Phreatobacter stygius: one gene and its partner. The main gene of each other region encodes a partner of the protein of the gene in region 2 in a complex. Links are inferred from orthologs where the notes say so. Each region holds a gene or a part of one and is shown on either strand. Other genes may lie near its edges.

Region 1 (3,108 bases), 2.7 Mb from region 2 along the record:
CGACCGGCTGGGCATTCCGCGCGCGGCCTATGACGCGGTGGTCACCTCCGGCGACGTATCACGCGACTATATCCGGACCCGGCCGGGCGAACCGGTCCACCATGTCGGGCCGAAGCGCGACCTGGTGATCTTCGAGGATATCGGCACCCGGCTCGTCGGCATCGATGAAGCGGCCTATGTGGTCTGCACCGGGCTTGTCGACGATCGCAGCGAAACACCTGACGACTATACCGAGCGCCTCGAACGCATGCGCGCCCGCAACCTGTTCTTCGTCTGCGGCAACCCGGACAAGGTGGTCGAGGTCGGCGACAGCCTGATCTATTGCGCCGGTGCGATCGGCGATCGCTATCAGTCGATGGGCGGCGAGGTGCTCTACGCCGGCAAACCATTCGAGCCGGCCTACGAGACCTGTTTCGGCTTTGCCGAGCGGATCACCGGCAAGCCCGTCGATCGCACCCGCGTGCTGGCAATCGGCGACGCGATGCGCACCGATGTCGCCGGCGCCGCGCGAATGGGGATCGATTGCTTGTTCCTGGCCGAGGGCATTCACGCCGAACTGTTGCTCGGGCCTGACGGCCTGAAGCCGGCGGGCCTTGCCGCCCTGGTGGCGGAGACCGGCCTGCACCCGCGCTATGTGATGCCCAGGCTGACCTGGTGAGCGCCTGACGATCGCGGCCGGCCCGGCCCTTTCGGCCGCCTATTTGAACAGCGCGTCGACAGCATCCTGGCTGGTGCCGCCGGCATGCGGCTTGTCGAACAAGGCATCGACATCGCCCTGGCCGACACCTTCGCCATCCAGCTGCGGACCGTGCAGGATGTTCTGCAGCTTGCGCTCCTCGCGCTTGCGTTCGTCGTCGGTCATATAGCCTTCGGCATCGGCCGCATTGATCGCCTCGGCGAAGCGCGACACGCGGGCCTCGATATGCTGCAGCGTCTCGACGACCTTGGCGACGCGCTGGCCGGTAATGTCCTGGAACGAGCAGGCCTCGAAGATCAGCATCATCCGTTCGTCGACGATCGCCTTGTAGGCGGTCGGGTTGGACGGGTCGGCCGCCATCACCTCTTCGGCCGCGCCCATGATCGTGTCGGTCGCCTTTTCGGTGGCCTTGACGATGGCGTCGAGCTCCAGGCCGGCGGCCGGAATGCGGCTCTGCTTCAGGTCATTGGGCTGCAGCCGGCCGATTTCGGCTTTCATATTGGTGATGAAGGCCGCGATATCCGACAGCTCCCGATAGACCGACATGTCGATCGAGCGGAAGAAGCTGGAGAGCGATTCGACGGTCACCTCGGCGAGGCCGACGACATCGGCCAACGACACGTCGCGTTCACGCTTGGTGCGGACGAATTCGACGATCCGGTCAAGATGGTCGGTTGAGACGCTCTTCATGGCATTACCCATTCCTTGGGGCCTGGCGGCGGCGATGGCCCTATCGGCGTCAAGCCGTGGGCTCGGCTCGAGCATGAGCCGGAGCGTGCGGGATGCCTTGCGGCCTTTTTCAGTCGGCGAAGACGGCGTCGATCTTGGCCTTCAAAGTCTGGGCGTTGAACGGCTTGACGATGTAGTTGTTCACGCCGGCCTTCTTGGCCGCGATGACGTTCTCGGTCTTGGATTCCGCGGTGACCATGATGAAGGGCGTGCGGGCCAGGAAACCGTCCGAGCGAACTTCCTTCAGGAGCTCGTAGCCGGTCATCGGCTCCATGTTCCAGTCGGAGATCACCAGGCCGTATTTCTTCTCCTTCATCTTCGCCAATGCGGCCGAGCCATCCGACGCGTCGTCGATGTCGTCAAAGCCGAGCTGTTTCAGAAGATTGCGGATGATGCGGATCATCGTGTTGTAATCGTCGACCACGAGGATCGGCATCGAGAGATCAACAGCCATCTAACCTGCTCCAAGGCCGCGACGATGCTGACAAGCCCGTCGGAAATTCATGGAAGCCCAATCAAGCGAGGCTTCTTGGCGGAAAACCTAGAGATCAGCGTTGAAGAAGCGGTTAACGGACCCGTTGCCGGCCGGCAAAAAATGGCGCGTTTTGGGCAGCAATGGCCGGCAATTTTCTTAAGGTTACAGATTGGTTCAAAGCCGGTCATCGCGTCTTGACAGCGGCATCGGCTCCGGCGCGGCCATGGCATTCGGCCAGCCCGCTCGCGCCGGCCCGGCTTCCTCGGTAAACTGGGCGCCTCATGGGAGCCCTCGGCATGACCTTCTATCAAGAGCAATCGCCGTTCTCGACCGGGCTGCGCTGCCGCTGCCCACGCTGCGGCGAGGGCGCCCTGTTCGATGGCTTCCTGACACCGAAGGCCCGATGCAGCGCCTGCGGGCTGGACTATTCCTTCGCCGATGCCGGCGACGGCCCGGCGGTCTTCGTCATCCTCATCGCCGGCTTCCTGATCTGCGGCCTCGCGCTGTTCGTCGAGTTCCGTTATCAGCCGCCGTTCTGGCTGCACGCGCTGATGTGGGGGCCGTTGATCCTGATCGTGACGCTCGGCCTGCTCCGACCCATGAAGGGCATCATGATCGCTCTCCAATATGTCAACAAGGCGCGCGAGGGGCGGCTCGACAGCCAGTGACCGAGGCTTTATTCGCAAGCCACATGACCACATCCCGCCTTCGCCCGCTCGTCGTTCCGGGCCTCGTCGCGCTCGCGGCCCTTGCCGTGCTCATCCGGCTCGGATCCTGGCAGCTGTCGCAACTTGCCTGGAAGAACGGCCTGATCGCCCAGGTCGAAGCCCGCACCCATGCGCCGCCGGTGCCGTTGCCGCCGGCCGCCGCATGGCCGGCCATGACCGCCGCGGCCGACGAATATCGCCGCGTCGCCGTCACCGGCTCGTTCCGCCACGACGCCGAGGCCTATCTCTATACCGTCGCCGGCGACAGCAACCGGCCGGGCCAGCCCGGGCGGCCCCAGGGCCAGGGCTATCTGGTGCTGACCCCGCTGGTCACCGCCGAGGGCGCCACCGTCCTCGTCAATCGCGGCTTCGTGCCAACCGACCGGCGGGATCCGGCGACGCGCCAGGCCGGACAGACGACCGGCCCGGTGACGATCACCGGCCTCGTGCGCTTTCCCGAGCGGCGCAGCGTCTTTGCCGCCTCCGACGACCTGGCCCGC
Region 2 (3,542 bases):
TGGCGAGCACCGAATCGACATCGAGAATGACCATCAGCTGACCATCGAGCCGGTGAACGCCGGCGGAGACGCGCGTCCAGCGCGCGTCGAGATTGATCGGGTTCTGTTCGCGGCTGTCGGGGGAGAGCTTCAGCACCTCGCCGACCGTGTCGATCAAGAGACCATAGCTCTCGCCCTTGGATTCGATGCCGACCGCCATTGGCGGCTTGGCGTCCTTGGCAATCGCCATGCCGAGGCGCACGCGCATGTCGATCGCGGTGACGATCCGGCCGCGCAGGTTCAGCACACCGGCGATCTCCGGGCTCGCCAGCGGCACGCGGGTGATCCGGTCCGGCATGAACACGTCCTGCACCCGCGAGATCGGCAGGCCGAACAGCTGGCCGCCGATCAGCACGGTCACATATTCGGTGACGTCGTCGGTCGTGGTGTTCTGCATGTGCTGATCCTCACGCGGCGTGGGCGTAATCGAAGGCGGTCTCCTTCAGAGCCGCGATCAGGCCCTGACGGTCGAATTTGGCGACGTAGTCGTGGAAACCGGCCACCCGCGCCCGCTCGATCGAGGCCGGATTGGTCATCGACGACAGTGCGATGACGGGTGTTTCCCGGAACCGCAGGTCGGCGCGCAGCGCCTCGGCGAACTCGAAACCGTTCATCTCCGGCATTTCGATATCCGAGACGACCACGTCGAAATGGTCGCCGCGCTTCATCATGTCGAGCGCTTCGGAGCCGGCGGCGGCCGTCGTCACGTCATAACCGGCGGCCTTCAGGACCGGCGTCAGCATGTTGCGGAAGAACGGCGAGTCGTCGACGAACAGCAGGCGCCGGGTCAAGGCATCGGCGCGCATTTCCTTGCGCTTGAACCAGTCCTCGAAGGCCAGCGGCAGATAGTGGCCGATATCGAGGATTTCGGTGGCCTGGCCCTTGATGACCGCCGAGCCGAGCAGGCCCGGAACATCCGAGGCGACCTCGATGGTCAAGGCATCCTCGACAATGTCGATGATCTCGTCGACCACCAGCCCCATCGACCGGCCGGCGTCGGAGAACACCAGCAGCGGCTGCGAGCCCTCGGTGCGCACCTTGACCGTGCCATTGACCGGGATCAGCGGCATCAGCGCGCCGCGATACTGGACGAGATGGCGGCCGTGCGACATCTCGATCTTGTCGACCGCCACCTCTTCGAGCCGGGTGACCAGCGACAGCGGCACGGCCTTCGGCTCCGGCGTGCCGGCGCGGAACACCAGCATGGAGATGAGGTTGCGTTCGCCGCCACGGCGGCCGTCGGTCTCTTCCTGGTCAGCGGCGGACGAAATGTCGCTGCCGAGCGCGGCCGCAATGCCGTTCGGGTCGATGATCATGATCACCGAGCCGTCGCCGAGGATGGTCGTCCCGGAGAACATGCCGATGTGCCGAAGCTTGGTCGACATCGGCTTCACGACGATTTCTTCGGTGTGGAAGACCTGATCGACGACGATGCCGAAGGTCTGGCTGCCGACCTGGGTCACCACGATGAAGCCGTTCTCTTCGTTGAGCGGCTGGCCGTCCTGAATGCCGAGCAATTGCTTGAGATGGATCAGCGGCAGGAGCTTGTTCCTCAGCCGCAGCACCGGCGTATCCTTGATCCGCTCGATCCGGTGCTCGGAGTTCTGCTGGGCGCGCACCAGCTCGATCACCGACAGTTGCGGGATGGCGAAGCGATCGCCGGAGCTCTCGACGATCAGCGCCGAGACGATGGCCAGCGTCAGCGGGATCTTGATGGTGACGGTGGTGCCTTCGCCCTGCACCGACTTCAGATCGATCGTGCCGCCGATCTGGTCGATATTGGTGCGCACCACGTCCATGCCGACGCCGCGGCCGGAGACCGAGGTGACCGCGGCCGCGGTCGAGAAGCCGGGCGCGAAGATGAATTTGTGGATCTGCGCTTCGGTCAGCTTGTCGATATCGGCTTCGGTCGCGATGCCGCTCGACAGGGCCTTCTTCTTGATCCGGTCGGTGTTGAGGCCACGCCCGTCATCGGCAATGGCGATGACGATATGGCCGCCCTCGTGATAGGCGGCGAGCCGGATCGTGCCCTTCTCGGGCTTGCCGGCGAGCCGGCGCTCTTCACCGCTCTCCAGCCCATGATCCGCCGAATTGCGGACCATATGGGTCAGCGGGTCCTTGATCAGGTCGAGCACCTGCCGGTCCAGCTCGGTCTCGGCGCCGTGCATTTCGAGCTCGATCTGCTTGTTGAGCTCGTTGCCGAGGTCGCGGACGATGCGCGGCAATTTCTGCCAGGCATTGCCGATCGGCTGCATGCGCGTCTTCATCACGCCGTCCTGCAACTCGGCGGTCACATTGGACAGGCGCTGCAGCGGCACCTTGAATTCCGAATCCTCGTGGCGCCGGACGATCTCCAGGAGCTGGTTGCGGGTCAGCACCAGTTCCGAGACCATGGTCATCAATTGTTCGAGCGTATCGACATTGACGCGCAGCGTCTGGGCGCCCTTGACCCCTTCCGCCTTGTCGTCCTCGTCCGCGGTCGGGGCGGCGGCCGCCTTGGCGCCACGGGTCGGCTTCTTGGCCTCCACCTTCGACGCGGGCTTGGCCTGAGCCTCGGGTGCAAGCGACGGCGCCGCCGCCTCCGGCACCGTGATCATCTCGGCTTCCGTCTCGCGGAAAGCCCGCTCCAGCTCGTCGAGCGAAACCTCGCCGGGCCGGAGCGCGCGCTCCAGCGCCTGCGGGGCCAGCGTTCCAACCGCGACCTTCGGCTCTTCCGGCTTCACCGGGGCGGCACCAGCCGCCATCGACATGGCCTCGAGCTGCGAAATCAGATCGCCGTCGTCGCCTTCCGGCTCGTTGCCGGCGCCCTCGAGATCGCCCAGGATCTCCTTCAGGCGGTCGATGGTGAACAGGATCAGCGTAACGCCATCGCCGGTGACCGGCGATCCGTCGCGATATTTGCCCATCAGCGTCTCGGCGGCATGGGCCAGCGCTTCGAGGCGCGGCAGGCCGAGGAAGCCGCAGGTTCCCTTGATGGTATGAACCAGTCTGAAGATATTGCCGAGAATACTTGCGTTATTGGGGTCCTGCTCAAATCGGACGAGTTCGACGTCAACAACGTCCAGGCTCTCGCTCGTTTCAGTCAGGAATTCGCGCAGCAAGTCATCCATGTCGACAGGCCCGGACAGTAGGAGATCGGCGGATCGACGATGCGATCCACCCTGTGATCAAAGTGTCCGGGAAAAGGGTTAAATCTTATTGAAGTCGAGACAGCGGAATTTTCGCGCTCGCGTCGCGAAATAGCTGATTTCTAAAGGATTCGCCTGGGGCCGAAATGACGCCTCGGCCGCGTCAGACAGCCCGTAGTGCAACCTTGTCGTCGATCTTCTCGATGGTCACGGTCATGCCCGCCGCGCGCGCCAGCAGGCCGGCATAGAAGGGCTGGATCGCATGGGCGTCGATGGTGCCCTGCTCATTGCCGGGAATGCCGGCCAGAAGCTCGGCGGCATGGGGCGGAATACGGGAATTGATGCCGGTCACGATCACCGCGAAGCCGGTCTCGT

The links.
Region 1: the proteins of E8M01_RS04210 (region 2) and E8M01_RS16920 are in contact, whole or in part, in a solved structure (PDB 1A0O), measured with the Escherichia coli proteins. The link is inferred for Phreatobacter stygius from one-to-one orthologs.

Annotation. Positions count from the first base shown.
Region 1 is NZ_CP039690.1:3,588,421-3,591,528, reverse strand. Bases 189-2,978 are described here. They hold E8M01_RS16920 (response regulator), read right to left. Parts: upstream 1,881-2,978; coding sequence 1,497-1,880; downstream 189-1,496. Other genes in these bases: E8M01_RS16910 (SURF1 family protein), read left to right, coding at 2,593-2,978; E8M01_RS16915 (DUF983 domain-containing protein), read left to right, coding at 2,198-2,569; E8M01_RS16925 (protein phosphatase CheZ), read right to left, coding at 698-1,387; E8M01_RS16930 (TIGR01459 family HAD-type hydrolase), read left to right, coding at 189-658. Also shown: more of E8M01_RS16930, read left to right, coding at 1-188; more of E8M01_RS16910, read left to right, coding at 2,979-3,108. UniProt on the Escherichia coli protein: Involved in the transmission of sensory signals from the chemoreceptors to the flagellar motors.
Region 2 is NZ_CP039690.1:900,412-903,953, forward strand. What follows is about bases 247-3,470. They hold E8M01_RS04210 (hybrid sensor histidine kinase/response regulator), read right to left. Parts: upstream 3,150-3,470; coding sequence 447-3,149; downstream 247-446. Other genes in these bases: E8M01_RS04205 (chemotaxis protein CheW), read right to left, coding at 247-436; chpT (histidine phosphotransferase ChpT), read right to left, coding at 3,331-3,470. In the rest of the region: more of E8M01_RS04205, read right to left, coding at 1-246; more of chpT, read right to left, coding at 3,471-3,542. UniProt on the Escherichia coli protein: Involved in the transmission of sensory signals from the chemoreceptors to the flagellar motors. CheA is autophosphorylated; it can transfer its phosphate group to either CheB or CheY.